DNA from 3 places in the Oceanibaculum nanhaiense genome. Region 2 is predicted to be linked to each of the others. Evidence: predicted binding sites of a transcription regulator. Region 2 holds the regulator's gene; each other region holds the start of a gene.

Region 1 (9,967 bases), on a different contig from region 2:
TCAATGAGGAGCGTCCGCGGAACGCCTACGAAGTCAGCATCAACCAGAACGCGGTCTCGCTGGAGAACCAGCTGACCAACGTGTCGCAGAACCAGGCGGATTTCCGCCTCGCGAGCAGCCTGTACCGGCAGAACCTCACCATGATGAAACTGGCGATCGGCCGCCAGCCGGGCGCGTAAGGGCGCCGCCGCAGGAATAAGGAGAGAGCAGGATGGCACAGGATCTGATGGGTGCGATGACGATCTCGACCTCGGGCATGAAGGCCCAGGGTCTGCGTCTGCGGGTGATTTCGGAGAATCTGGCGAACGCCAATTCAGTGGCGGAGGGTCCGGGGCAGGAGCCCTACCGGCGCAAGATCGTGATGTTCCGGAATGAGCTGGACCGCGCCGACAACATGCACAAGGTCTCGGTAAGCAGGGTCACCAACGACCCCTCGCAGTTCCAGACCAAATACGACCCGACGCATCCTTATGCGGACCAGGATGGCTACATCATGGCGCCGAACGTCTCGGCGCTGATCGAGACGATGGACATGCGCGAGGCACAGCGCAGCTACGAAGCCAATCTGAACGTCATCGAGACCTCGATGTCGATGCTGACCAGAACCATCGATCTTCTGCGCGGTTGATGATAAATAGAGGGCTGTAAGCGCGAAGGAGGAACAGACCATGGTTGCCCGGATCGGTGATGCGATTGCTGCCTATGCCAAGACCGGCCAGATCGAAGGCGGTCTGGAGACGCGCGAGCCTGGCAAGGATTTCGCCAGCTTCCTGCGCGACAGCGTCCAGGAGGCGCATGAGGTGATGAAGGGCGGCGAGGAGATGAGCATGAAGGCCATCACCGGAAAAGCCGACCTCAACGATGTTATCGTCGCGGTGAACGACGCCGAGGTGACGCTGCAGACCGTCGTCGGACTGCGCGACCGGATGATCCAGGCCTATCAGGAAATCCTGCGTATGCCGATCTGACGGCCCGGTTCTGCGTTGGTAAAGGCCGGGGGGCGAGGGGCCGAGTCATGAATCCGAGCGACGTAATCGACGTTTCCCGTGAGGCGCTGGTGGCCACGCTCGTTATCTGCGGGCCGGCCATGCTCATCGGCCTCGCCATCGGTCTTGTCATCGCGCTGTTTCAGGCGCTGACGCATATCCAGGAAATGACGCTGGTCTTCGTGCCGAAGATTATTGTGGTGTTTGCCAGCCTGTTTGTTTTCATGCCCTTCATGCTCAGCACGCTCCTGGATTTCTCGGCGACGCTGGTGGACCGCATTATCGCGCTGAATTAACGGAGGCACGGCTGGCCGATGCCTTTCGAGCTGTTCCTACCCGCCCAGTTTTTCGCCTTCTTCCTGGTGTTTTCGCGCGTCGGTGCGGCGCTCTCGATGATGCCGGGACTTGGTGAGGGGCTGGTCTCCATGCGGGTCCGGCTGGCCTTCGCCATGCTGGTCAGTTTCCTGACAGTGCCGCTGGTACAGGATACGCTGCCGGCAATGCCGCCGACTGCGCCGCAACTGGCCCTGCTGGTGGCCGGCGAGGTGGTGATCGGCCTGTTCATCGGCACCCTGTCGCGCATCGCGCTGACGATTCTGGAAATGGCTGGCTTCATCATCTCGATGCAGATCGGCCTCGCCTCGGCGCAGGCCTTCAACCCCAGCCTGGGCGCGCAGGGCTCGCTGCCCGGCGCGCTGCTGAGCACGATCGGCGTGCTGCTGATCCTGGCGACCAACCTGCATCACATCTTCATGCTGGGGGTGGTGGACAGCTATACGGTGTTCACGCCTGGCGCGCCGCTGCCGGTGCAGGATTTCTCCATGGCGGTCACGCGGGCGGTCGCCGACGGTTTCCGCATCGCGCTGCAGATCGGCGCGCCGCTGCTGGTCATCGGCGTGCTGTTCCAGGTCAGCGTCGGCGTGCTGTCGCGGCTGATGCCGCAGCTGCAGATCTTCTTCATCGTGCTGCCGTTCCAGCTGCTGCTCGGTGTTTTCCTGTTCTCGCTGATATTGTCGGCCTCGATGATGTGGTTCCTGCGCTATTATGAAAGCGTGGTGATGCGCATGCTGGCGCTTTGATTTAGAGTGCAGCCGCGATCGATGTGATAAGTCCGGGGGGCGCTTGCCACGTCAGGTGCCCCAATATTTGCGAATCGGAGACGGATCAACCCCGCGCGGGGCCGGATCCAGACGGCGGAGGCCATGTCCGACGATCAGGACGAAGCGTCCAAAACAGAAGACCCGACAGACAAGAAACTGTCGGACGCCCGGGAGAAGGGCCAGGTTGCCGTCTCGCAGGAGGTGGCGAGCTGGTTCTCGCTGGTTGGCGGGCTGCTGATCGTCAGCCTGTTCGCCGGCTTCGTATCGAAGCAGATTTACACCTCCATCCGCCCTTTCATCGAAAAGCCGCATGAGCTGATCCTGGATGCGGCCAATGTCGGCAGCGTCTTCGCCTATGTGGTCGCCGGCACGGCCATCGCACTCAGCATCCCGGTGCTGCTGTTCCTGTTCCTGGGGGTGAGCGCGAACCTTATGCAGAATGGCGTGCTGTTCGCCCCCGAGGCGATTGCGCCGAAGCTGCAGAACATCTCGCCCATAAAAGGGCTGCAGAAGATGTTCTCCTCCAAGGGGCTGGTCGAGTTCCTGAAGGGCATCTTCAAGATTGTCCTGGTGGGCGCGCTGCTGGGCCTGATCATGTATCCGGAACTGGCCCGGCTGGAAGAGATCATGCAGCTGGATCCGGTGGAAATGCTGGAGGAAATCCGCTGGATGCTGATCCTGCTGCTGGGCGGGGCGGTCTGTGTGATGGCGGTCATCGCCTTTGCCGATCTGGTCTATCAGCGCTATGCCTTCAACAAGCAGATGCGCATGACCAAGCAGGAAGTGCGCGACGAATACAAGCAGACCGAAGGCGACCCGATGATCAAGGGCCGCCTGCGCAATCTGCGCATGCAGCGCGCGCGCCAGCGCATGATGTCCGCCGTGCCGCAGGCCACCGTGGTGGTCACCAACCCGACCCATTATGCGGTTGCCATCAAGTATGAGCGCGACAGCATGCAGGCGCCGATGGTGGTGGCCAAGGGCATTGACGCGGTGGCGCTGCGCATTCGCGAGATGGCGGAGGAGCACAAGGTGCCGGTGGTCGAGAATCCGCCGATTGCCCGCATGCTGTACGCCTCGGTCGAGGTCGATCAGGAAATCAAGCCGGAGCAGTATCAGGCCATTGCCGAGATCATCTCCTACGTCTTCCGCCTGAACCAGGGCCGTAACCAGAATCAGAACCAGAACCAGGGACGAAATGGCGGAACAACCCGGCAATAACACCGCCTCCGGCGGATTGTTTGGCGATATCGCCCGGCTGTTTGGCCGTGGCGCCGATTCCGGCGGCGAATCCGGTATCGGTTCGGCTATCGGTTCGGGAGGGGCTGGTAGCGGTATCGGCAATGACCAGCTTGCCCAGGCCTTCGAGAATGCGCCGCTGGCCATCGTCTTCGCCGACCGCGCGGGGCGGGTGCTGGCCGGTAACCGCATGTTCTGCGACCTGGCCGGTCTGGACAGCGTGCCGCCCGAGGGAAGTCTGGCGCTGTCGGCGCTGGTGCAGGCCGAGGATGCCGGCCAGCTCGCCGAGGCCGTCGAACTGGCGCTGGCCGGATCGCCGCCCGGACTTCCGGTGGAAATCCGCATGGCGCGGGACGCCGATCTGGTGGCCGCCGGTTTCGTGCGTGTTCTGCAGGGCGCGGATTTGGCGAATGGGTCCGAAGGAAAAGAGCCCCGCCTGATGCTGCATCTGATCGATGTCAGCCAGCGCAAGAAGCTGGAAGTGCAGTTCGTGCAGTCGCAGAAGATGCAGGCGGTGGGCCAGCTTGCCGGCGGCGTGGCGCATGATTTCAACAATCTGCTGACCGCGATGATCGGCTTCTGCGACCTGCTGCTGCTGCGCCATTCGCCCGGCGACCAGTCCTTCGCCGACATCATGCAGATCAAGCAGAACGCCAACCGGGCGGCCAATCTGGTGCGCCAGCTGCTGGCCTTCTCGCGCCAGCAGACGCTCAGGCCGCGGGTGCTGGACGTCTCGGAGGTGGTGTCGGAACTGTCGCACCTGCTGCGCCGGCTGATGGGCGAGAATATCCGGCTCGACATGCGCCATGGCCGCAATCTCGATCTCGTGAAGGTCGATCAGGGGCAGATTGAGCAGGTGATCCTGAACCTCGCCGTGAATGCGCGCGACGCCATGCCGGAGGGCGGGGCGCTCACCATTGCCACGGAGAATACCGAAATCACCCACATGCAGCAGATCGGCACGGAGGAGATCCTGCCCGGCCGATATGTGAAGATCGAGGTGTCCGATACCGGCACCGGCATCCCGCCCGAGGTGGTGCCGCGCATTTTCGAACCTTTCTTCACCACTAAGGCGGTCGGCTCGGGCACCGGCCTTGGCCTGTCCACCGTCTATGGCATCGTGAAGCAGACCGGCGGCCATGTGCTGGTCAGCAGCGAGCTTGGCCACGGCACTTGCTTCTCGATCCTGCTGCCGGCCTATGCCGCGGACGGGGCGCAGAGCGCGGAGCCGGGGGAGGATGCCGAGACCCGCCACCGCGACCTGACCGGGGCCGGCACGATCATGCTGGTCGAGGATGAGGATCCGGTCCGGCTGTTCAGCGCCCGGGCCCTGCGTAACAAGGGCTACAAGGTGATCGAGGCGCGTTCCGGCGAGGCGGCGATGGAAATCCTGGCCGCCGAGGATGAGCAGATCGACCTGCTGATCACCGATGTGGTCATGCCAGGGATCGACGGGCCGACGCTGATCCGCCTCGTGCGCGAACACCGGCCTCACATCAAGGTACTGTGCATTTCCGGCTATTCCGAGGATGCGCTGCGCCAGCGCATCGCGGAGCAGGCCGACATCGCCTTCCTGTCCAAGCCGTTCAGCCTGAAGCAGCTGGCCGGCCGCGTGAAGGAGCTGCTGGAGGGGTAGCGGCAATCCGCGCCAGTGGGGTTATCGAGCCGTTGCTTTGAGAACAAATCAGGAAAACCTGTTGCGAATGGGAACAAATCATGTACATTGATCCCTGCGTTGCCAGTCGGCGCCGCGCTGTGAAATAACAGGGAGCATTGCCATGTCGGCACAACTTCTCCGCCTCGTCGAAGGGGACAATATGGATAAGCAGAAGGCTCTGGATGCGGCGCTGGGCCAGATTGAGCGCGCATTCGGAAAGGGCTCGATCATGAAGCTGGGTCAGCGCGATTCGGCGGTGGAGATCGATTCGGTTTCCACCGGGTCGCTCGGCCTTGATATCGCGCTGGGCATAGGCGGGCTGCCGCGCGGCCGCGTGATCGAGATTTACGGGCCGGAAAGCTCCGGCAAGACGACGCTGGCGCTGCATACGGTGGCCGAGGCGCAGAAGGTCGGCGGCACTTGCGCCTTCATCGATGCCGAACATGCGCTGGACCCGTCCTATGCCCGCAAGCTGGGCGTGAATATCGATGAATTGCTGATCTCCCAGCCCGATGCCGGCGAACAGGCGCTGGAGATCGCCGACACGCTGGTGCGCTCGGGCGCCATCGATGTGCTGGTGGTGGACAGCGTGGCGGCCCTGGTGCCGCGCGCCGAGCTGGAAGGCGAGATGGGCGACAGCCATGTCGGGTTGCAGGCGCGGCTGATGAGCCAGGCGCTGCGCAAGCTGACCGCCTCGATCTCGAAATCCCGCTGCATGGTCATCTTCATCAACCAGATCCGCATGAAGATCGGCGTCATGTTCGGCAATCCGGAGACCACGACCGGCGGCCATGCGCTGAAATTCTACGCCTCGGTGCGTCTCGACATCCGCCGCATCGGCGCGATCAAGGACAAGGACGAGGTGGTGGGCAACCAGACCCGCGTGAAGGTGGTGAAGAACAAGGTGGCGCCGCCGTTCCGCGTCGTCGAGTTCGACATCATGTATGGCGAGGGTGTGTCGAAGATGGGCGAGCTGATCGATCTCGGCGTGAAGGCCAACATCGTCGAGAAGTCCGGCGCCTGGTTCTCCTACAATGGCCAGCGCATCGGCCAGGGCCGCGAGAACGCCAAGAATTTCCTGCGTGAGAACACCGCCATGGCGCAGGAGATCGAGCAGAAGATCCGGGCCAATGCCGGCATCGTCTCCGAGGCGCTGATGGGCGCACCGGAAGAGGATAACGGCGACACGCCCGAGGAGTAAGATCGGCCTTCCGCCGCTGGACAGTGTTCCCGGCGGCCCGTATAAGCGAAGACCCGCTGGTGATCGGCGGCGTGGATGCCTTGGCCTGCCTCTCGTGGCAGGCTCGGGCCGTTCGCGCCGCCTTGCCATGTGCGCCGTCTGTGTGCGTCGTAGAGGAGGCCTGCATCGACAGGGCTTCACGACGGCGCCGGATGGCACGATATAGGGGAATACGGCACGAGAAACGGCAGGCCGGCTCGGACGGGCCGTAACCGACGCGAAACCTGAATGAACCTAGAAGATTGCACGCATGAACACGGCGAACGATATCCGCAAGACCTTCCTGGAGTATTTTGCGCGCAACGGGCACGAGGTCGTTGCCTCCAGCCCGCTGGTGCCGCGCAATGATCCCACCTTGCTGTTCACCAATGCCGGCATGGTGCAGTTCAAGAACGTCTTCACCGGCGCCGAGACCCGGCCTTATGACAGGGCCGCGACCTCGCAGAAATGCGTGCGCGCCGGCGGCAAGCATAATGACCTGGAAAATGTCGGCTATACCGCGCGCCACCATACTTTCTTCGAGATGCTGGGCAATTTCTCCTTCGGCGATTATTTCAAGGAACAGGCGATCGAGCTGGCCTGGAACCTGATCACCAGGGAATACGGCCTGCCCAAGGAAAAGCTGCTGGTCACCGTCTATGCCGAGGACGAGCAGGCGCACGGGCTGTGGAAGAAGATCGCCGGCCTGACCGACGACAGGATCATCCGCATCGGCACCTCCGACAATTTCTGGCAGATGGGCGATACTGGCCCGTGCGGCCCGTGCTCGGAAATCTTCTACGACCATGGCGACAAGATTCCCGGCGGGCCTCCGGGTAGCCCGGACGAGGATGGCGACCGCTTCATCGAAATCTGGAACCTGGTGTTCATGCAGTTCGACCAGCGCGCACCGGGCGACCGGGTGTCGCTGCCGCGCCCGTCGATCGATACCGGCATGGGGCTGGAGCGCATCACCGCCGTGCTGCAGGGCAAGCACGACAATTACGACATCGACCTGATGCGCGCCCTGATCGAGGCCTCGGCCGAGGCGTCCGGCGTCGATGCCGACGGGCCGTTCAAGACCTCGCACCGGGTGATCGCCGACCATCTGCGCGCCAGTTCCTTCCTGATTGCCGACGGTGTGCTGCCGGCAAATGAGGGTCGCGGCTATGTGCTGCGCCGGATTATGCGCCGCGCCATGCGCCACGCCCACATGCTGGGCTGCCGCGACCCGCTGCTGTGGCGTCTGGTGCCCGCACTGGTGCGCCAGATGGGCGAGGCCTATCCGGAGCTGCTGCGCGCCCAGGCGCTGATCGTCGAGACGCTGAAGCTGGAGGAAAACCGCTTCAAGCAGATGCTGGATCGCGGGCTGAAGCTGCTGGAGGAGGAAACCGGCCGTCTGGGCGCCGGCGGCACGCTGTCCGGCGATGTCGCCTTCAAGCTGTACGACACTTTCGGCTTCCCGCTGGACCTGACGCAGGACATCCTGCGCGGCCAGGGCGGCAGCGTCGATACCGCCGCCTTCGATACCGCGATGGCGCGCCAGAAGGCCGCCGCCCGCGCCGCCTGGGCCGGGTCCGGTGACGCGGCGACCGAGACGGTATGGTTCGACATTCGCGAGAAGGCGGGCGCCACCGAGTTTCTGGGCTATGCCGAGGATGCCGCCGAGGGCCAGATCATGGCGCTGGTGGTGGACGGCCAGCCGGTACACAGCGCGAAGGCGGGCGACAAGGTGGCGCTGGTCGCCAACCAGACGCCGTTCTATGCCGAATCCGGCGGCCAGATGGGCGATGCCGGCAGCATCGTCACGGCCAATGGCGCTGAAATTCGCATCTCCGACACGCAGAAGAAGTTGGGCGCGCTGCATGTCCATCTCGGCGAGGTGGTGAAGGGCGAGGTCACGACCGGCGACACGGCGGAGTTCCGCATCGACACCACGCGCCGCGACGCGCTGCGCGCCAACCATTCCGCGACCCATCTGCTGCATGAGGCGCTGCGCCGCCGGCTGGGCGACCACGTCACGCAGAAGGGCTCGCTGGTGGCGCCGGACCGGCTGCGCTTCGACATCAGCCACCCGAAGGCACTGTCGCCCGAGGAAATCCGCGATGTCGAGGCGGAGGTGAACAACCGCATCCGGGTGAATGCCGAGGTGAACACCTCGCTGATGACCCCGGAGGAGGCGGTCGAGGCCGGGGCGCTGGCACTGTTCGGCGAGAAGTATGGCGAGGAGGTGCGCGTCGTCTCTATGGGCGGTGCGGAACCGGAAAAGGGCAAGTTCGGCAGCTTCTCGACCGAGCTGTGCGGCGGTACCCATGTGCGCCGCACCGGCGATATCGGCTTCCTGAAGATCGTCGGCGAAAGCGCCGTCTCGGCCGGCGTGCGCCGCATCGAGGCGGTGACCGGCATTGGCGCGCTGGCCCATATCGATCAGCAGGAAGCGCTGCTGGCGGAGACTGCCGGCGTGCTGAAGGCATCGCCCTCCGAACTGCCGGCCCGCGTTGCGGCGCTGGTTGAGGAGCGCCGGCGGCTGGAACGCGAGCTGGTCGATCTGCGCAAGAAGATGGCCAGCGGCGGTGGTGGCGGTGACGATTCCGGCGGTGCCCGCGATGTCGGCGGGGTGAAATATGCCGCGCGCCGGCTGGATGACGTGCCGGCCAAGGAGCTGAAGGGCATGGCCGACGCGGTGAAGCAGCAGATCGGCTCCGGCGTCGTGGCGCTGGTCGCGGTGCAGGACGGCAAGGCGTCGCTGGTGGTCGCGGTGACGGATGACCTCATCGGCCGGTTCAGCGCGGTGGATTTCGTGCGCGTCGGCTCCGAGGCGCTGGGCGGCAAGGGCGGCGGCGGCCGTCCCGATATGGCGCAGGCCGGCGGCCCGGACGGCGACAAGGCGGACAGCGCACTGGCGGCCATCGAACAGGCACTGGCGGCGAAGGCGGCGGCCTGATCATGGATGGCGGCACTCTGCGCTTCGGCGGCACCGATTCCTACGTCGCGACCGCCGATCTGACGCTGGCGGTGAATGCCGCCATTACGCTGCAGCGGCCGCTGCTGGTGAAGGGCGAGCCCGGCACCGGCAAGACCGTACTGGCGCATGAGGTGGCGCGCTCGCTTGGCCTCGATCTCATCGAATGGCATGTGAAATCGACCACCAAGGCGCAGCAGGGGCTGTACGAATATGACGCGGTCAGCCGGCTGCGCGACAGCCAGCTTGGCGACGCGAAGGTGAAGGACATCGCCAACTACATCCGCCGCGGCAAGCTGTGGGAGGCCTTTGTCGCCGAGCGCCCCACCGTGCTGCTGATCGACGAGATCGACAAGGCGGATATCGAGTTCCCGAACGATCTGCTGCTGGAACTCGACCGCATGGAATTCTTCGTCTATGAGACCGGCGAAGTGGTGAAGGCGGCGCGCCGGCCCATCGTCATCATCACCTCGAACAATGAGAAGGAACTGCCGGACGCCTTCCTGCGCCGCTGCTTCTTCCATTACATCCGCTTCCCCGATGCGGAGACGATGACCGACATCGTCGAGATGCATTTTCCCGGCATCAAGCAGGCGCTGCTGCGCGAGGCGCTGGCCAGCTTCTACGAGCTGCGCGACGCGCCCGGCCTGAAGAAGAAGCCCGGCACCTCGGAACTGCTGGACTGGCTGAAGCTGCTGCTGGTCGAGGATATCCCGCCGGAGGCACTGCGCGCCAAGGATGCGAAAAGCGCCATTCCGCCGCTCTATGGCGCGCTGCTGAAGAACGAGCAGGACGTGCAGCTGT
Region 2 (9,967 bases):
ATCAGAAAATGTAGAAAACGGCGGCCATAATCAGGGCCGCCGTTCCTATAACAGCAATACGCGGCCACATGCCTTTACGGGCGGGCCGCGCATTGTCGTTAGCGGGCAGGCGCAGGCGGATGGCGAAGGTGCGGGAGAACGGCGAATCGCCGTTTCCCCTACCCAGTTCTGCGGCCTTGTCGAGCCACCTTTTCCGCCTTTGCAGAAGCAAGCCCGAATGCCTCCATACTACCTTGCTATATAAGCCCTAGCTTGCGTATAAGCCGCCTTAGCGCTTCGAGAGCGCCACATAGGGACGGTGATCATGGCCGGTATAGAGCTGGCGCGGACGCCCGATCTTCTGCCCCGGATCCTCGATCATCTCCTTCCACTGTGCCACCCAGCCAGTGGTGCGCGCAACGGCAAACAGCACGGTGAACATGCTGGTCGGGAAGCCCATCGCCTTCAGGATGATGCCCGAGTAGAAATCGACGTTCGGATACAGCTTCTTCTCGACGAAATAATCATCCTCAAGCGCGATCTTTTCCAGCTCCATCGCGATGTCGAGCAGCGGCTCGTTCTTGATGCCCAGCTCGCCCAGCACCTGGTGGCAGGTCTGCTGCATCACCTTGGCGCGCGGATCGTAGTTCTTATAGACCCGGTGGCCGAAGCCCATCAGGCGGAACGGATCGTTCTTGTCCTTCGCCTTTTTCACGAATTCCGGAATGTTCTTGGCATCGCCGATCTCACCCAGCATGTTCAGCACGGCTTCGTTGGCGCCGCCATGCGAGGGGCCCCACAGCGAGGCGATGCCCGCCGCGATGCAGGCGAACGGGTTAGCGCCCGAGGAGCCGGCGAGCCGGACCGTCGAGGTCGAGGCGTTCTGCTCGTGATCGGCATGCAGGATGAAGATCTTGTCCATCGCCTCGGACAGGATCGGATTATCGACATAATCCTCAGCCGGCACGCCGAACGTCATCTGCATGAAGTTCTGCGCGTAGGTCAGCTTGTTCTTCGGATACATGAAGGGCTGGCCGACAGAATATTTGTACGCCATCGCGGCGATCGTCGGCATCTTGGCGATCAGCCGGTAGGAGGCGATCATCCGCTGGCGCGGATCCTCGATGTCGGTCGAATCATGATAGAAGGCGGACATCGCGCCGACCACACCGCACATGATGGCCATCGGGTGCGCGTCGCGGCGGAAGCCGCGGAAGAAGTTGGCCATCTGTTCGTGCACCATCGTGTGATAGGTGATGTCGTGCTCGAACTTGGCTTTTTCGGTGGGGTTTGGCAGTTCGCCATTCATCAGCAGATAGGCGACTTCCAGGAAGTCGCAATGCTCGGCCAGATCCTCGATGGCGTAGCCGCGGTGCAGCAGCACGCCCTTGTCACCGTCGATATAGGTGATCTTGGATTCGCAGGAACCGGTCGAGGTGAAGCCCGGATCGTAGGTGAAATAGCCGGTCTCGGCGTACAGCTTGCGGATATCCATCACCTCCGGGCCAACGGACCCGGCGATCATCGGCAGCTCGACCGTCTTGTCCTTGTTCGGATCGACAAGCTTGATCGGCTTCAGATTATTGGCGGTCATTCTTGAGAACTCCCCTTTCTTCGGTCCCTCATGCGAGGGTTCAGACGGCCACTGGCCTTGTATTGCGTTGCAATATATTGCCCCGTAAACGGTTTGGCGAGGGCTTAGCGCAGGTTGCGTCAATTCCCCCCGGCAACCGCGCGGATACGCGCTATCGACGCGTCGCGTCCGAGCACGGCCAGGACATCGAAAATGCCAGGAGACGTGGTCGAGCCGGTCAGGGCGGCGCGCAGCGGTTGCGCGACGGCGCCCAGCTTCAGCGCTTCCGCCTCGGCAAAGCTCCGCACACGCTCCTCGAGCGCGGCTTCGCTCCAGTCGGCCTGCGCCTCCAGTGCGGCGGCCAGCTTGTCCAGTGTCTGCCGGGCTTCCGGCGTCAGCAGGGCGGCTGCCTTGTCGGTGAAGGGCAGGGGCAGGGGGTGCACGTAGAACAGCGCGCTGTCGGCCAGCTCGACCAGCGTCTTGGCACGGAGCTTCAGCCCGGCCATGCCTGCGCGCAACAGGGCCTTGCCTGAATCATCGACCGGACGGCCCAGCTTTTCCTCCAGCATTGGCAGGATCAGGGTGGCCAGCCGTTTGTCGTCGGCCTCGCGCAGGTAATGCGCGTTCAGATTCTCCAGCTTCGCCATATCGAAGCGCGAGGCCGAGCGGCCAACCGCGTCGAGATCGAACCATTCGATGGCCTTGTCGGTCGGGATGATCTCCTCGTCGCCATGCCCCCAGCCCAGGCGCAGCAAATAGTTGCGCATCGCCTCCGGTAGGAAGCCCATGTCGCGATAGGCCTCCACGCCCAGCGCGCCGTGGCGCTTCGACAGCTTTGCCCCGTCCGGCCCGTGGATCAGCGGGATATGCGCGAAATGCGGCACGTCCCAGCCCATCGCCTGATAGAGCTGGGTCTGCCGGAAGGCGTTGTTCAGATGGTCGTCGCCCCGGATCACATGGGTGATGCCCATATCGTGATCGTCCACCACCACTGACAGCATGTAGGTTGGGGTGCCGTCGCCGCGCAGCAGCACGAAATCATCCAGCTGTTCATTGGCGACCGTCACCTCGCCCTGCACCATGTCCTGAATGATCGTCTGGCCGGTCTGCGGCGCCTTCAGCCGGATCACCGGCGCCACGCCCGCCGGCGCATCGGAGTCCGGCCGGTCGCGCCAGCGCCCGTCATAGCGCACCGGACGCCCCTCCGCCTTGGCCTGCTCGCGCATCGCCGTCAACTCCTCCGGCGAGGCATAGCAGCGATAGGCCTTGCCCTGCGCCAGCAGCTCGTGCGCCACCTCGGCATGGCGGCCGGCACGGGCGAACTGCATGACGGCTTCGTCGTCCCAGTCAAGGCCCAGCCATTTCAGCCCGTCGAAGATCGCCTGCACCGCGTCCTCGGTGGAGCGCGCGCGGTCGGTATCCTCGATGCGCAGCAGGAATTTGCCGCCGGTGTGCCGCGCATAAAGCCAGTTGAACAGCGCCGTGCGGCCGCCGCCAATATGCAGGAAGCCGGTGGGCGAGGGAGCAAAACGGGTGACGACGGTCATGGGGGATCGGTTCCGATGCCGGATGGAGGAGCCCGGACCTAAAGCCAGGCCGGTGAATTGGTGGCCGCTATGTAGCACAAACCGCGCGAATCTGCACAGTGCGGGTGAAAGAATCTAGCCGGTGAATGATTCGGGATCGGTCTCCCGCAGGCTTTGCCGGCCGCGCATAGCCTCCCACCAGGCGGAGAGCTGTGGATAGGCTGCCAGCGCGGCCTGACCTTCCGCCGCCGCGGTGAAATAGGCCATCATCGGGGCCACATGCAGGTCGGCCAGCGACAAGGCGCTGCCGGCAAGATAGCCATCCGGTCCTGTCAGTCTTTCCAGCGCATCCAGCACCTTGTGCGATGCCTGCAGGCCGGTGCGAATCTACGCCTCCTCCACGGGTTCGCCAAGCCGGCTGCGGAATACCCGATGCGAAAAGACCTGCCGCACCATGGGCCAGTATCCATAGGAATCGATGATCGCGATGATCTGCGTCATCCGCGCCCGGTCGCGCGGATCGGCCGGTTGCAGGGCGGCCCCCGGAAAGGCGTCGTCGAGATAGCGGGTAATCGCAACGGTTTCGTAAAGCACGAACCCGTCATGCTCCAGCACCGGCACGCGCCGGAAAGGATGCAGCGCCAGAAACCCATCCGGCAGAGGCTCGGCGAACGGGTTTACCTCCACCCAGCCATAGGCGATGGGTTTTTCGGCGCAGACCATGCGCGCGATCCTGGCATAGACGCTGTGGCGATAGCCATGGAGTGTCACACCCAAAATCAGTCTCCTCATGCGCGGTGCAGTGGTGCCTGCGGCAGCCATACTACGGGATGCCTCCCGGTGAAAGCTGCATTAGTCTATGCTGCATAACAGGGAGGGGCGATGCTGCAGGAAACGGCCATAGAGCGCGCGGAAAGCGGCATTTTCGGCACCGGATTCGGCTGGCTTGTGTCCCCTTTCCTGGCAGAGCGGGAACGCTGGATGCTCTGGCTGCCGGTGGTGCTGGGCGGCGGCATCGGCTGCTACTTCCTGCTGAAGGCCGAGCCGCCCTTATGGATCGGCTGGGCGGGGCTGTGTGGCGCTTTCCTGCTTGGCCTTCTTCTGTACCGGTCGCTGAATGGGCGGCTGCTGGCCCTGCTGCTGTGCGCCTTCGCGCTGGGTTTCGCGGCGGCGCAATATCGCAGCCAGACCGTCGGTACACTCTTTCTGGAACGGCAGATCGGCCCGGTGAGCGTCGAGGGACAGCTGGTCCGCATCGAACAGCGGCCCGGCGATGTCCGGCTGACGCTGGAACATCCCCGCATCGGTCGGCTACCGGATGAGCATACGCCGCGCCGGGTGCGGGCGGTGGTGCGCGGCGATATGCCCGATGTCAGCCATGGCGATCTTGTGCGGCTGCGCGCCGTGCTGCGCCCGCCACCCGGGCCATCGGCGCCCGGCGGTTTCGACTTTCAGCGCCATGCCTATTTCGAGGGGATTGGCGGCGTCGGTTACGCGGTGGGCGATGTCACCCGCCTGGCCGAAGGCGCACCCTCCGGGTTCTGGGTGGGTATCGACCGGCTGCGCCGCACGGTCACCGCCCGGATTCGTACGGCCCTGCCGGGCGAGACCGGGGCCATGGCAGCGGCGCTGCTGACCGGAGACCGTTCCGGCCTGCCGGAGCGGGCGCTGGACACCATGCGGGATTCCGGCCTCGCGCATCTGCTGGCGATTTCCGGCCTGCATATGGGGCTGGTGGCAGGCACCGTATTCTTTGTGCTGCGATTGCTGCTCGCCTGCCATTCCGGCCTGGCGTTGAACCAGCCGATCAAGAAATGGGCGGCGCTGGCCGCCCTTGCGGCCTCCTTTGTCTATCTGCTGCTGGCCGGCGCCACCGTGCCGACGCAACGCGCCTTCCTGATGACCGGGCTGGTGCTGGTGGCGGTGCTGATTGACCGGGTGGCGATCTCGCTGCGGCTGGTTGCCTGGGCGGCCGCCGCGATCCTGCTGCTGGCGCCCGAGGTGATGCTGGGGCCGAGCTTCCAGATGTCCTTCGCCGCCGTGCTGATGCTGGTGGCGTTCTATGAGGCCAACAGGGAGCGCTTCGCCGCCCTGCGCGCCGGGGCGGGACCGCTGCGGCTGGGGCTGCTCTATCTGGTCGGCCTCTGTGCCACTTCAGTGCTGGCAACAGCCGGGACGCTGCCCTTTGCCGCCTATCATTTCAACCAGGTGGCGCTCTATGGCGTGCTGGCCAATATGGCGGCGGTGCCGCTGACCGCCTTCTGGATCATGCCATGGGGCGTGCTGGCCCTGCTATTGATGCCGCTGGGCCTGGAAGGGCTGGCGCTGGTGCCGATGGGGCTGGGAATCGAGGGTGTGCTGGCCGTCGGCGCCTGGATCTCAACCTTGCCAGGGGCCGTGCTGGCGGTCCCTGCCATGCCGGCGGCCGGTCTGCTGGCGATCTCGCTGGGCGGGCTGTGGCTGGCGCTCTGGCGGCGGTCCTGGCGGTTCGCCGGGCTGGCGCCGGTCGCCCTGGGGCTTGCCCTGCCGTGGTTTACCACCCAGCCGGTCCTGCTGGTCGATGGCGAGGCCAAGCTGGTGGCGTTGCGCACGGTGCAGGGGCTGGCGTTTTCCTCCGCCCGGGCGGCCTCCTTCACGGCGGATGCCTGGCTGCAGCGCACCGCCCAGCCGCGCCGCATCGCCATGCCGCGTGCCGGCAGCGGCGGGCGGGACGGCATTGCCTGCGATGCCCTGGGCTGTATCGGCGGCGTGGGGGCATTCAAGATCGCCATCATCCGCGATGCGCAAGCCCTGCCCGAGGATTGCACCAGTGCCGATATCGTCGTGGCGCTGGTGCCGGTCCGCCGCCGCTGCCCTTCGGCCCGGCTGGTGGTGGACCGTTTCGATCTGTGGCGGAACGGGGCGCATGCGCTCTATCTGGAGGCCGGCACCATCCGCCTGGACTCGGTTGGCCGGGATCGCGGCATCCGGCCCTGGGCGCCCGATCCGGCGGCCCGGCGCAACCGGGAGGCTCAGTAGCGGCCCTCAGTAGCGACGCAGCAGCCCGACGAGGCGGCCCTGAACCTTCACCCGCTCCGGTCCGAAGATACGGGTCTCGTAGGCGGCGTTCGCCGGTTCCAGCGCAATCGAGCCACCCTTACGGCGCAGCCGCTTCAGGGTCGCTTCCTGCTCATCTACCAGGGCCACCACGATGGTGCCGTTCTCCGCCGTATCACAGCGCTGGATGATGACGGTATCGCCATCCTGAATGCCGGCATCGATCATTGAATCGCCTTCGATTTCAAGGGCGTAATGCTCGCCTGTGCCGAGCAGGCTGAGCGGCACGTCGATCGCGGCGGTTTCATCGTGCAGCGCCTCGATGGGGGTGCCGGCGGCGATCTTGCCGTAGAGCGGCAAGGGGACCGCCCTTAAATCCTGGCCCGTGGCGGCGCCGGCCAGCGGCCCGGCGAAATGCCCCTCGATGACATTTGGCGTGAAGCGCCGGCCGGTGGTCTCCCCGGTCTGCTTGTCGCCCTGCTTGCTGGTGTCCTTCGCCGATACCTGGTCGGGCAGCCGCAGCACTTCGAGCGCGCGGGCGCGATGCGGCAAGCGGCGGATGAAGCCGCGCTCCTCAAGCCCGGTGATGAGGCGGTGAATGCCCGACTTGGAGCGCAGGCCCAGCGCTTCCTTCATCTCGTCGAAGGAGGGCGATACGCCGCTCTCGGTCAGCCGTCGGTTGATGAAGGTCAGCAGCTCGAATTGTTTGCGAGTCAGCATCGGCGCCTCCTGTCCATCACGCCCTCTTGCCGGATCGCCGCAAGGGCTGGCGGCTGACTGCATGAGCGCAACTAAATATGGAACAAAACAAAAACCTGAGTAAGTGTTTTAGTTTTGTTCTCGTTTCCGGTCAAGCCCGAACACTAGGCCGAACACCAGGCGGATAAAAAATCTCAGAAATAGCTGTCGCGGAAGGGAATGACCTGAACCGTCTCGCCGGCGCTGCGCGCCGGATCGTGCGGCGGCCGGACGAGCAGGCAGTCGGCCTTGGTCAGCAGCGAGAATTGCGAGCTGTCCTGCTTCGCGAAGGGCGTGGCCAGCATCGTCCCGTCAGCATCGACCGACAGCGTGGCGCGCAGATAATCCTGCCGGCGGTCGTTCGGCTTCAGGCCGGCGGTCAAGCGGGCCGGCTGTGTCTCCGGTCCCCTGGCGGAACGCCCCAGCAGCCGCTCGATGGCCGGCCCGAGGAAGAGCAGGGCGCAAACCATGGACGAGACCGGATTGCCGGGCAGGCCGAGCACCGGCGTATCGTGGATCTTGCCGAACATCAGCGGCTTGCCGGGCCGCATGGCGATCTTCCAGAAATCCAGGCTGCCGGTCTCGCCCAGCACGGTCTGAATCAGATCGTGATCGCCGACCGAGGCGCCGCCGGTGGTGACCAGCAAATCGGCGCCGCGTGCGCCGGCGATCATCCGGGTCAGCCCGTCCATCTCGTCCGGCGCGATGCCCAGCACCAGCGGCTCGCCGCCGGCGCCGCGCACGAAGGCGGAGAGCGCCAGCGCGTTGGAGCTGACGATCTGGTCGCGGCCGATGGGATCGCCCGGCCGGACGATCTCGTCGCCGGTCGCCAGAATGGCGATGCGCGGCCGGCGCACCACGCGCAGCCAGGGATGGTTCATGCCGGCGGCAAGGCCGATATCGCGCGCGGTCAGCAGCTTGCCGGCCGGAATGCCGATATCGCCGACGCGGAAGTCGAGGCCGGCAGGGCGCACGAAATTGCCGGGGGCGGGGGCTTCCTTCACGGTGACCTGGTTGCCGCTGGCCTCGGTATCCTCCTGGATGACGATGCTGTCGGCCCCGTCCGGCAGTGGCGCGCCGGTGAAGATGCGCACCGCCTGACCGCTTTCTACCATGCCCTGATAGCCGCGCCCGGCCGGCGCCTCGCCGATTACCGCCAGAGTGGCCGGCACGCTGGCGACATCCACCGCCTTCACGGCATAGCCATCCATGGCGGAGACCGGCTTGGGCGGCTGCGTCACGCGGGCGGCGACATCCTCGGCCAGCACCCGGCCCAGCCCCGCCTCGACCGAAATTTCCTCGGCGCCCAGCGGTGTCAGGGCGGCGAGAATCTTCGCCAGCGCCTCCTCGACAGGGATCACCGTTCTGCCTCGTAAGTACCGGATTTACCGCCCGATTTATGGACAAGCCGGATATCGCCGATGCGCATGCCGCGATCCACCGCCTTGCACATGTCATAGACGGTCAGTGCCGCGATGCTGACCGCCGTCAGCGCCTCCATCTCGACGCCAGTACGGCCGTTCAGCTTGCAGGTCGCCTCGATATCGACGGCGTTGCGGGACGGATCGGCCTTCAGCTCCACCTTCACCGAGGACAATGCCAGCGGATGGCACAGCGGGATCAGATCCGGCGTGCGCTTGGCGCCCATGATGCCGGCGAGGCGCGCGACCGACAGCACGTCACCCTTCTTCACGCCGCCTTCGAGGATCAGCGCCAGGGTTTCCGGCTGCATCGTGATGCTGCCGACGGCGGTCGCCACACGTTCCGTCTCGTCCTTGGCCGAGACATCGACCATGACCGCCTTGCCCTCGGCGTCGAAATGGGTGAAGCCGCTCATGATATCAGGCCGCCGCCTCGTTGCGGGCGAGCAGGGCGCGCGTCGCCGCCGCAACATCCGGCTGGCGCATCAGCGATTCGCCGATCAGGAAGCAGCGCGCGCCGGCGCGTTCCATGCGGGCGAGATCGTCTGGCGTGTAGAGGCCGCTCTCCGCGACCAGCATCTTGCTCGCCGGCACCCGCGCTGCCAGCTGTTCCGTCGTCGCGATATCGACCGCCAGGGTCTTGAGATTGCGGTTGTTCACGCCGAGCAGCGGCGATTGCAGTTTCAGCGCCCGGTCGAGTTCCGCGCCGTCATGCACCTCGACCAGAACATCCATGTCGAGATCGAAAGCGGCCTGTTCCAGCTCCGCCGCCTGCGCGTCTGACAGCGCCGCCATGATGAGCAGGATGCAATCCGCCCCCAGCGCGCGGGATTCCACGATCTGATAGGGATCGAGCATGAAGTCCTTGCGCAGGCAGGGCAGGTTCACCGCCGCGCGGGCGGCGACGAGATAATCGTCCTTGCCCTGGAAATAAGGCTCGTCGGTCAGCACCGACAGGCAGGAGGCACCACCCTCGCGGTAGGCGCGGGCGAGAGAGGGCGGATCGAAATCGGCGCGGATCAGCCCCTTGCTGGGCGAGGCCTTCTTGATCTCCGCGATCAGACCATAGCGACCCTCAGCATTGGCCTTTTTCAGCGCCGTCACGAAACCGCGCGGCGCGCTGGCCTGCTTAGCCTCGGTCTCAAGGGCCGACAAGGACTTCGCTGCCTTGCAGGCGGCAATATGCTCACGCTTGTCGGCGCAGATTTTCGTCAGAACGTCGCTCATGCCGCCTTGCCCCTGTTGGTGATGGCGACCAGCTTCGCCAGCGCATCCTTCGCCTTGCCCTGATCCAGCGCGGTGGCGGCGAGGGCAACCCCTTCCTGCAGGTCACTGGCCTTGCCGGCAACGATGAGGGCGGCCGCCGCGTTCAGCAGCACGATATCGCGGTAGGCACCTTTCTCACCGTCCAGCAACCGGTGCAGCGCGGCGGCGTTGAAAGCAGGGTCGCCGCCCTTGATGTCCTCAGGCTTCGCCAGTTTCAGGCCGGCATCGGCCGGGCCGATCTCGAACTCGGTCAGCGTGCCGTTCTTCAGCTCGACCACATGGGTCGGACCGGTGGTGGTGATCTCGTCCAGCCCGTCACTGCCATGGATGACCCAGGCATGCACGCTGCCCAGATTGCGCAGCGCCTCGGCCATCGGCTTCAGGAAATCGCGCGAGAACACGCCGATCAGCTGGCGTTTCACACCGGC
Region 3 (9,967 bases), on a different contig from region 2:
TCGAATTATCTGCTGGTGGCGATCCCGCTGTTCGCCTTCATGGCGCATGTGATGATCAAGGCCCGTGTGGTGGACGATCTCTACGCGCTGGCGCACACGCTGGTGCGGCACTGGCCGGGCGGGCTTGGCGTCGCCACGGTGATGGCCTGCACCATATTCGCCGCGATCAGCGGCTCTTCCGTTGCCACCGCGCTGACCATCGGAACGGCGGCGATCCCGCAGATGCTGCGCTATGGCTACAAGCCGCACGCCGCCTATGGCGTGCTGGCCGCCGGCGGCACGCTGGGCATCCTGATTCCGCCCTCCGGGCCGATGGTGCTGTACGGCGTGGTGTCCGACACCTCGATCGGCGCGCTGTTCGTCGCCGGCATCATCCCCGGCGCGCTGATGGCGCTGCTGTTCTCGCTCTATTGCGTGCTGCACAGCCTGTTCACCGGGCAGACGGAACGCCCGGCGCGCGCCAACTGGGCCGAAATCTGGCCCAGCCTGCGGCGCGGCTTCTGGGCGCTGCTGCTGCCGCCCATCGTGCTGGGCGGCATGTATGCGGGCGTGTTCACCGCGACCGAGGCGGCCGCCGTCGGCGCCATCGCGGCGATCCTGATCGCGCGCTTTGCCTATAACCGGCTCAGCCTCGCCGATCTCTACGACGCGGCGCGCGATTCGGTGGGAACCACCGGCATGCTGTTCATGATCCTGGCCGCCGCCGCCATGTTCGGCCATGTCATCGCCGTGCTGGGCCTGCCGCGCCAGCTGGTCGAGCTGACCACGGCGCTGGGCATCGGGCCGATCACCTTCATGCTGGCGGTGATGGCGATGATCTTCCTGCTGGGCATGTTCCTGGAGACCATCTCCATCATCCTCATCACCACGCCTATCGTGCTGCCGGTGATGCTGCTGCTGGAGATCAACCCGGTCTGGTACGGCGTGCTGCTGACGATCAATCTGGAGCTGGCGCTGATCACCCCGCCGGTCGGGATGAATCTGTTCGTCATCAAGGGCATCACCGGCGGCGCCATGGGCCCCATCGTGCGCGGCGTGCTGCCCTATGTCGCGATCATGCTGGTGACGCTGTTCCTGGTGCTGTTCTTCCCGGAACTGGCGCTGTGGCTGCCTTCAACCATGGCGCTCGGGCGGTAGAGTGCGATCGCCTGACTCTTATTGATCCGGAATAATCCGGCGGGTTTTGCGTCTATACCGGCGATTGCCACTTTTCTGGCTCATTTGTGCCCCTGTCCAGGCGCAGTTGCCGCACAGCCTTGCGGCATGAAAAGCTGGATGGAAAATGCCCGGAAACCGGGCGGGGAATATGCTGGCGGGGCGGATCTGGCGGAACATGTCCGCAGTCTCCGGCGTTACGCGATTGCCCTGACCGGCGATCCGTCGGAAGCGGACGATCTGGTGCAGGAGAGCCTGGTGCGGGCGCTGGCCAGGATCGAGGAGGGTGCGGAAGTGCGGAATGCGCGGACCTATCTGTTCAGCATCCTGCACAATCTGCGCGTCGATCTGCTGGCGCGGAATGCCCGGCGCGGCCCGCAGATGCCGCTGGAAGCGGTTGAGCACCGGCTGTCCCGCCCGGCGGAGCAACCCGCCCGTCTGCGCCATGCGGAGCTGGCATTGGCCATCGATGCGCTGCCGGAGCAGCAGCGCGCCGTGCTGCTGCTGGTGGCGCTGGAAGGGGCGAGCTATCAGGAGGTGGCGGAGATCCTGGACATCGCGCCGGGTACCGTCATGTCGCGCCTCAGCCGTGCCCGCAAGGCGCTTCGGGACCTGATGGAGGAGAGTGCGGTCACCAATCTGCGCAGGATGACGTGATGAAGAATGAGCACACCGGAATCAACACCACGCCGCTGATCACCGAGGCGATGCTGCTGGCCTATGTCGATGGCAGCCTGGCCGAGCCGCAGCGGCTTGCCGTCGAGGCGCGCCTCGAACGCGACCCGGAGATGGCGGCGAAGGCGGCGGCCTATCGCGCACAGAACGAGGCGCTGCACGCGCTGTTCGACCGCCACCTGGCCGAGCCGCTGGATCCGGTCATCGCCGACCTCGAATCGGAATTGCGGAAGGCTGGCGCGCCGCGCCGGCCGAGCAGGAAAGCCTGGGGGGCGGCCGCCCTGGCGGCGTCCGTCGCCCTGGTCGCGTTTGCCGGCGGCTTTGCCCTGGCCGAGTATCGCAGCCGCGCGCCGGTCGGTCCCGTCACTGCCTTCATGCAGCAATTTCCGGCACCAGCGGAGAAGGTGGCTGGCATCATGCCGGCGGGCGGTGCCCTGCGGGTGTCCCCTGCGGGCTTCCGCCCGCCCGATCTGTCCGCCCTCGGTTTGCGGCTTACCGGCGAACGGCAGCTGGGCAGCGCCGCAGCGGCGGTTACGCATCATCTGTCCTATGAGCGGGCAGATGGCCGATGGGTCAGCCTGTATGTCGGAACGGAGGCCGCCGGCGATACGCCGCTGCGGGCGATCTATCCGGATGGGCGCTCCGTGCTTGCCTGGCGCAAGGATGGCCTGTCCTACAGTCTGGTGGGCACGGTTGGCCGTGACGCGATGATGGCCATCGCCGGCACGCTTGATGGTGCTGCCGGTGCGGCAAAGCGGCCGACGGTCATGCCCAAGACGCTGCCTGACCCGGCTGGCGGCCTGCGTCCCGCGCAACCTGTCGAGACGATACAGCCGCCGGCGATTCCCGCCGCACCCACGGCGCCGTCGATCGCCCCCAACCCCGCAAACCGCCCGGATGGCGCGGCACCGCGCGCACGGGACGAAGGGGCGGCGTGAGAATCTACCGGACGATGGAATATTGGCAGCTTTGCGTCGTCCATGGTTCTGAAGGTGGACCCCATCACCTTCTTGTGAGCCTCCCTGTTGGTTCCTGTTGACCTTGAGGCCCCGCCATCCGGCGGGGCTTTTTTTGGAATAATGGTCGCGTTCGCCCGTCCACTCCCATGAAGCCGGCATGCTTGCCGGCGGAGCCGACCCAGAATCCAATGATGGAGAGGACGACATGAACAAGCGTATCCTGACGACCCTTTTGCCGGCACTCATGCTTGCCGTGGCGCCGGTCGCCGCGATGGCGCAGAGCCAGGCACCGGCACAGCAGCAGGAGATGCCGAAGATCGACGAGAGCCAGCTCGATTCCTATGCCGATGCCGCCGTTAAGATTTACGACATCCGGGTGCGCTGGGAGCCGGAGATTCGGGCCGCCGAAAGCCAGGAAAAGGCGATGGAGGCGCAGCGCGAGGCACGCACCGAGATGATTGAGGCGGTGCAGAAGGAGGGGCTGTCGGTTGAGGAGTACAACTCGATCACGGCAGCCGCCCAGCGTGACCCGGACCTCAACCAGAAGATCGCCCAGCTGATCGAGAAAAAGCGCTAAGCGGAACGCCGGCTTCAGCAACCTGGCCCGGGGACCCTAACCTGGGGGTGGGATTCAGCTCCTGGGCTGGGCGCTGAAGGTCACGACCAGATCCGCCGCTTCGCCCGCCGGGTTCACGAATTCGGTGCGGAAGGCGGCGATCTCGCCGGGCGACAGATCCAGCCGGTTCGCCTCGAACTCCCAGTCCTGCAGCTCCTTGCGCTCCAGGTCGCGCAGCTGGGCCTTCATCGGCGGTATGATCGCCGGCTCGTCGGTCAGGTTCACCACCTCGCCCTGCACCACCAGAATCATCGTGCTGCCCTCCATCAGCCGCTCGACGCGGATGTTTCGGATCAGCAGCCCTTCGCCCGGCACCGGGGCGGGATGGCCGATCTTCTCATACAGCAGGGCGGCGGGCGGCCAGGCCGCGACGATCTGCGCCCGGCCAAAGAAAATGCCGGCGGCCAGCCCGACCGTCAGCAACAGCAGTAAAATCCAGGCAAGGCGGCCGCTGCGCGGCTTCTTCTGCTCCAGCGGCAGGCGCGGCAGGCGCGGAATGCGCGGCCGCTCCTCCTCTTCCTCCGGGAATGGAGCGGCTTGCGCCGCGTCATCTGGCCAGCCGGCATCCTCATCGGGCGCGGCCGCTTCTTCGGCGTTATCGTCCTGATACTGATCGAACGGATGCGGCGGCGCCTCGACCTCCGGCATGTCGGAGGCCTCCCGCTGGGCAGGCTTCTCCTGGGCGGCCTTCCGTTTGGCGGCCGACTCCTTGATGGCCGACGGGCGGCTGGTTTCCGCAACCGGTTCCTGAAACCAGACATGGCCGCACTCATTGCAGCGGACCTTGCGGCCAGCCGGCCCCAGCTGCGCATCGCTGATCGCGTAGCGCGCGGAACATTCTGGACAGGACAGGATCATTGTGTGGACCACCGTATCATGGTCTAGCTTTTAGCCTGCCCGTCGCATCGGTGGCAAGCGAGGCTCTCATGACCGGAGTCGCCTGTCCATCAGAGCGCGGCGGGAACGCGGCGCGCGGCTGGACGCTGGGCCGCCGGCTGTGCCATCTTGCCCGCGGTCATTGACTGGCACCGGAGCGGGCGATTTCGTCCGCCAGGCCAGCGGCATCAGGAAAGGTTATCGGTTCCGTGGTTCGGTTCGAAAATGTCGGGATGCGGTTTCGCGACGGGCCAGCCGTACTGGAGAATATCGGCTTTACGCTGCCGCCTGGATCCTTCCATTTTCTCACCGGGCCGAGCGGTGCCGGCAAATCGACCTTGCTGAAGCTGATCTATCTGGCGCTGAAGCCTTCCTCCGGGCGCATCCGCCTGTTCGACCGCGATGTCGCCGGCATTCCACGCCGGGAACAGCCTGATCTGCGCCGGCGGATCGGCGTGGTGTTCCAGGATTTCCGGCTGCTGGGCCATCTGACGGCGCTGGACAATGTGGCGCTGCCCTTGCGTATCGCCGGGGCAAAGCAGAGCCTGATCCGCCGCCATGTGCCGGAATTGCTGGATTGGGTCGGTCTCGGCGATCATATGAACGCGTTGCCGGCCACCTTGTCGGGCGGGCAGCAGCAGCGTGTCGCCATCGCCCGCGCGGTGATCGGCCGGCCGAAACTGCTGCTGGCCGACGAGCCCACCGGCAATGTCGACGACCAGATCGCCATGCGCCTGCTGTTCCTGTTCGAGGAGTTGAACCGCATGGGCACCACCGTGCTGATTGCCACCCACAACAACATGCTGGTGGACCGGTTCAGCTATCCCCGGCTCGATCTGCGCGACGGGCGGTTGTCCCGGCCGGGCATCGACAGCGCTGTCGCCTGAGGTTCGGATGATCTTCCGGCGCCATTCCGACCTGCCGCTCAAGGGCGACGCGACCAGCCGCTTCCTGCCCTGGATCATCGGCGTGATGGTGTTCCTGGCCACGCTGTCGGTCGCCGGCCTGCTGCTGGCGCAGGATGTGACGCAGCGCTGGCGCTCTGCGTTGGCCGGTACGCTGACCGTGCAGGTGCCGCCGCCCTTCGGCGAGACGGACCCGCAGGCCCAGCTGGCCGAGGTGTTGCAGATCCTGCGCGGCACGCCCGGCATCGCGCGTGCCGAACCGTTGTCCATCGACCAGAGCCGCGCCCTGCTGGAGCCCTGGCTCGGCAGCGGCCAGATCATCGACGAACTGCCCTTGCCGCGCCTGATCGATGTGGCGCTGCGGCCCGGCGCGCGGCTGGATTTCGCGGCGCTGGAAACAAGGCTGGCCGGGATCGCGCCCGGCATCGTGCTGGACGATCATGGCCGCTGGCTGGGCGATCTGGTGCGGGTGGCGCGGTCGGTGGAGCTGGTGGCGGCGACGGCGGTGCTGCTGGTCGCGCTGACGGCGGTGCTGGCCGTGGTGTTCGCGGTGCGCACCGGCCTTGCCATCCACCGCGAGGTGATCGACGTGCTGCATCTGGTCGGCGCGCGCGACAGCTATATCGCGCAGCAATTCGCCCGCCATGCGCTGACTCTCAGCCTGCGCGGCAGCATCCCGGGGGCGCTGTTCGCGCTTGCCCTGCTGCTGGGCATCGCCGTGCTGGCGACCGGCGGCGCCGAGGGGCTGGCAGCCGAAGGGTTCCTGCCGGCCGATATCTGGCAGATTCTGCAGCCGCTGGACTGGGCGGCGCTGGCCGCCGTGCCGGTCGGGGCGATCGTGCTGGCGGTGCTGGCGACGCGGCTGGCCGTGATGCGCGCCCTCTCCCGGCTGGTATAAGGGGCGCTTTCCATGTCCGCGCGCCGCCGTATCTTCCATCGACCCGGGCCGCCGCCGCGGCGCTGGCGGCTGGTGCTGCCGGCGCTGGCGCTGTTTCTTGCCGTCTGGGTTGGCGGGTTCTTCAACTACGCCGCCAGCATCCCGCGCAGCGTCGAGGATGGCGAGCAGCGGACCGACGCCATCGTCGTGCTGACCGGCGGCAGCCTGCGGCTGGAGGTCGGCCTGCGCCTGCTGCAGGCCGGGCTGGCGGACCGGCTGCTGGTGTCCGGCGTCAATCCGGGGGTGACGCGCGAGGCGCTGCTGCGCCTGATGCCGGAATGGACCGAAGCGCTGAATGCCCATATCGATATCGACTATGCGGCTAACAATACGGTGGGGAACGCGGCGGAAACGGCGGTGTGGCTGCAGGGGCGCGGGTATCGCTCGCTGCGGCTGGTGACGGCGAACTATCATCAGCGCCGCAGCCTGCTGGAGTTCCGCGACGCCATGCCGGATATCGACATCGTGCCGCATCCGGTGTTTCCGGAAGATTTCCATCGCGAGGATTGGTGGCGCTGGCCGGGCAGTGCCATGCTCATCTTCTCGGAATACAACAAGTTCCTGATGGCGCATCTGCGCCTGTCCCTGGCCGCTCTCATCAAAGGGTAGGCGTTGGCAATGAGTGCGCTGCGTTCGCTGCTGTTCAACATCGCGTTCTTCGGCTGGACCGCACTGCTGTGCATCGGCGGTATTCCGCTGCTGGCCGCGTCCGCGGGCTGGATCGTCGCCGGGCAGCGGCTCTGGGCCTGGGGCGTGATCGGGCTGCTGCGGCTGCTGATCGGCACGGATTACCAGGTCAGCGGGCGGGAGAACCTGCCGGAAGGGCCATTTGTTATCGCCGCCAAGCACCAGTCGGCCTGGGAAACCATCATCTTCTTCCTGCTGATTGACCGTCCCGCCTATGTGCTGAAGAAGGAATTGCTGGCGATCCCGCTCTATGGCTGGTATGCGCGCCGCGGCGGCCATATCGCGGTCGATCGCAAGGCCGGCGCCAAGGCGCTGCGGTTGCTGCTGGAGGATTCCCGGCGCGCCATCGCGGACGGCATGGTGCCGGTGATCTTCCCGCAGGGCACACGCACCGCGCCCGGCACGCACCTGCCCTATCAGCCGGGCATCGCGGCGCTGTACCGGGGGCTGGACCTGCCGGTGGTGCCGGTGGCGTTGAATTCCGGCCTGTTCTGGGGGCGTCGCGCCTTTCGCAAGCGGCCCGGCACCATCAAGCTGGAATTCCTGCCGGCGATCCCGCCGGGGATGGACAGGGCCGGCTTCATGGCCGGTCTCGAGACCGCCATCGAACAGGCGACCGACCGGCTGGTGGCGGAAGGCTTATCCCCGGAAGCTTGAGAATTATCCTTGTGAATTTCGGGGATAAGGCCGATCTGCAAGCGATACAAGGTGCTTGGCAGGCCCGGTCCGGTGGAAACATAACGGGAACATATTTGTTGTCCGCCGCTGCCAGACTGGTAAACTGTCAGGCTTCTCGATGGCGTTGGAGCGTTTCATGGCGGGCATCGCGGCGATCTCGCAGCAGATCTGGGACATGAAATACCGGTTGAAGCGGGCCGATGGCGCGCCGCTCGACCGCACATTGGAGGATAGCTGGCGGCGTGTCGCCAGCGCGCTGGCCGCGCCCGAGCGTGACCAGGCGCTGTGGGAGGGCCGCTTCTACGAGGCGCTGGAGGATTTCAAATTCCTGCCCGCCGGGCGCATCCTGGCCGGCGCCGGTACCGAGCGCAGCGTCACACTGTTCAACTGTTTCGTCATGGGCACGGTCCCGGACGATATGGCGGGCATCTTCGAGCATCTGAAGGAAGCCGCGCTGACCATGCAGCAGGGCGGCGGCATCGGCTATGATTTCTCGACGCTGCGGCCCAAGGGTGCTGCGGTGAAGGGCGTCGGCGCGGATGCGTCGGGCCCGCTGCCCTTCATGGATGTGTGGGACGCGATGTGCCGCACCATCATGAGTGCCGGCCACCGGCGCGGCGCGATGATGGCGACCATGCGCTGCGACCATCCCGACATCGAGAATTTTATCGCCGCCAAGCAGGAGGCGGGACGCCTGCGCATGTTCAACCTGTCGGTGCTGGTCACCGATGCGTTCATGCAGGCCGTAAAGGAGGATTCCTCCTGGGATCTGGTGTTCGGTGGCACGGTCTATCGCACCGTTGAGGCGCGCGCGCTGTGGGACAGCATCATGCGCGCGACCTATGCCTATGCCGAGCCGGGCGTGATCTTCATCGACCGCGTGAACAACCGCAACAATCTGCACTATTGCGAGACCATCGCCGCCACCAACCCGTGCGGCGAGCAGCCGCTGCCGCCCTATGGCGCCTGCCTGCTGGGCTCGATCAATCTAGCGAAGCTGGTGGACCGGCCATTCGAATCCGATGCCGCCATCGATATGGGCCGGCTGGAAGCGCTGGTCGCGACATCCGTGCGCATGATGGACAATGTGACCGACGTGTCGCGCTTCCCGCTGCCGCAGCAGCAGCAGGAGGCGCTGGCGAAGCGGCGCATCGGCCTCGGCGTCACCGGCCTTGCCGACGCGCTGATCTTCTGCGGCGCGCGCTATGGCAGCGCCGATGCGGTGGCGCTGACCGATAAATGGATGGCGGCGATCCGCCGCGCGGCCTATCTCGCCTCGGTCGAGCTGGCGAAGGAGAAGGGCGCCTTCCCGCTGTTCGATCGCGAGAAATACCTGGCCGGAGAGACCATCGGCGAACTGGATGCGGATGTGCAGGAAGCGATTGCCGCGCATGGCATCCGCAATTCCCTGCTGACCTCGATCGCGCCGACCGGCACGATTTCCATCCTGGCCGATAATGTGTCGTCCGGGCTGGAGCCGGTGTTCAGCTTCGAATATACCCGCACCGTGCTGATGCCCGATGGCAGCCGCAAGGAAGAGGCGGTGACCGATTACGCGCTGCGCCTCTACCGCCGGCTGAAGGGGGAGAATGCGCGGTTGCCCGACGCCTTTGTCGATGCCCAGCGGCTGTCGCCCAGCGACCATGTGGTGATGCAGGCGGCGGTGCAGAAATACATCGACAGTTCGATCTCCAAGACCATCAACATCCCGGTCGATCTGCCGTTCGAGCAGTTCAAGAATGTCTACCAGATGGCCTATGACATGGGCTGCAAGGGCTGCACCACCTACCGGCCGAACGAGATCACCGGGGCGGTGCTGCAGGTGAAGCCGGACAATGTGGAGGGCACGCAGCAGCCGGAGCTGGCGCTGGACAAGCCGGAGGCAAGGCCGGCCGACCAGTTCGAGGCCGGCGCCGTCATCTATATGACGCAGCCGCTGAACCGGCCGGAGGAATTGCCGGGCAAGACCTACAAGATCAACTGGCCGGAAAGCGAGCACGCGCTCTACATCACCGTGAATGATGTGATCCAGGATGGCCGCCGCCGGCCCTTCGAGATATTCATCAACTCCAAGAACATGGAGCATTTCGCCTGGACCGTGGCGCTGACCCGGATGATCAGCGCGGTGTTCCGGCGCGGCGGCGACGTGTCCTTCCTGGTCGAGGAGCTGAAGGCCGTATTCGACCCGCGCGGCGGGCAGTGGATGGGCGGGCGCTACGTGCCCTCGCTGCTGGCCGCCATCGGCGATGTGATCGAGCGCCACCTGATCGATATCGGCTTCATCCCGCAGCCGGAGGAGAAGCGCCAGGGCCACCTCGCCGAACGCAAGGTGGTGGGCATCGCCGACCAGCGCCTGCGGCAATGCCCGAAATGCGCCCAGCCCAGCCTAATCCGGCAGGAGGGCTGCGATACCTGCACCTCCTGCGGCTATTCAAAGTGCGGGTGAAATAGTAGGCACGCAAAAAGGGCGGCCTGCGGG

What was found. Region 2 encodes LexA, which represses DNA repair genes until DNA is damaged. Its sites were predicted from a motif close to ATGTTCTANTTTGGTTC; they were not measured.
Region 1: recA (recombinase RecA) is a predicted target of LexA. The motif match lies at 5,033-5,049, and genes of this name have one in related genera.
Region 3: BKM74_RS02150 (adenosylcobalamin-dependent ribonucleoside-diphosphate reductase) is a predicted target of LexA. The motif match lies at 7,544-7,560, and genes of this name have one in related genera.

The regions. Positions count from the first base shown of each region.
Region 1 covers NZ_MPOB01000003.1:128,022-137,988, reverse strand. Annotated here, with positions in the region: gene flgB (flagellar basal body rod protein FlgB) at 1-179, shown strand, start outside; gene flgC (flagellar basal body rod protein FlgC) at 212-628, shown strand; gene fliE (flagellar hook-basal body complex protein FliE) at 669-968, shown strand; gene fliQ (flagellar biosynthesis protein FliQ) at 1,016-1,282, shown strand; gene fliR (flagellar biosynthetic protein FliR) at 1,301-2,065, shown strand; gene flhB (flagellar biosynthesis protein FlhB) at 2,189-3,307, shown strand; gene BKM74_RS05915 (ATP-binding protein) at 3,285-4,961, shown strand; gene recA (recombinase RecA) at 5,104-6,183, shown strand; gene alaS (alanine--tRNA ligase) at 6,473-9,145, shown strand; gene BKM74_RS05900 (AAA family ATPase) at 9,163-9,967, shown strand, end outside.
Region 2 covers NZ_MPOB01000011.1:60,237-70,203, reverse strand. Annotated here, with positions in the region: gene BKM74_RS16195 (hypothetical protein) at 2-211, opposite strand; gene gltA (citrate synthase) at 269-1,504, opposite strand; gene gltX (glutamate--tRNA ligase) at 1,693-3,099, opposite strand; gene BKM74_RS19030 (glutathione S-transferase family protein) at 3,214-3,453, opposite strand; gene BKM74_RS19025 (glutathione S-transferase family protein) at 3,466-3,849, opposite strand; gene BKM74_RS16175 (ComEC/Rec2 family competence protein) at 3,961-6,096, shown strand; gene lexA (transcriptional repressor LexA) at 6,103-6,834, opposite strand; gene BKM74_RS16165 (molybdopterin molybdotransferase MoeA) at 7,008-8,213, opposite strand; gene moaC (cyclic pyranopterin monophosphate synthase MoaC) at 8,210-8,689, opposite strand; gene trpC (indole-3-glycerol phosphate synthase TrpC) at 8,694-9,500, opposite strand; gene trpD (anthranilate phosphoribosyltransferase) at 9,497-9,967, opposite strand, start outside.
Region 3 covers NZ_MPOB01000001.1:435,757-445,723, forward strand. Annotated here, with positions in the region: gene BKM74_RS02105 (TRAP transporter large permease) at 1-1,137, shown strand, start outside; gene BKM74_RS02110 (RNA polymerase sigma factor) at 1,276-1,812, shown strand; gene BKM74_RS02115 (anti-sigma factor family protein) at 1,812-2,768, shown strand; gene BKM74_RS02120 (DUF4168 domain-containing protein) at 2,995-3,366, shown strand; gene BKM74_RS18910 (DUF3426 domain-containing protein) at 3,421-4,263, opposite strand; gene ftsE (cell division ATP-binding protein FtsE) at 4,491-5,168, shown strand; gene BKM74_RS02135 (cell division protein FtsX) at 5,176-6,084, shown strand; gene BKM74_RS02140 (YdcF family protein) at 6,097-6,732, shown strand; gene BKM74_RS02145 (lysophospholipid acyltransferase family protein) at 6,742-7,467, shown strand; gene BKM74_RS02150 (adenosylcobalamin-dependent ribonucleoside-diphosphate reductase) at 7,625-9,934, shown strand.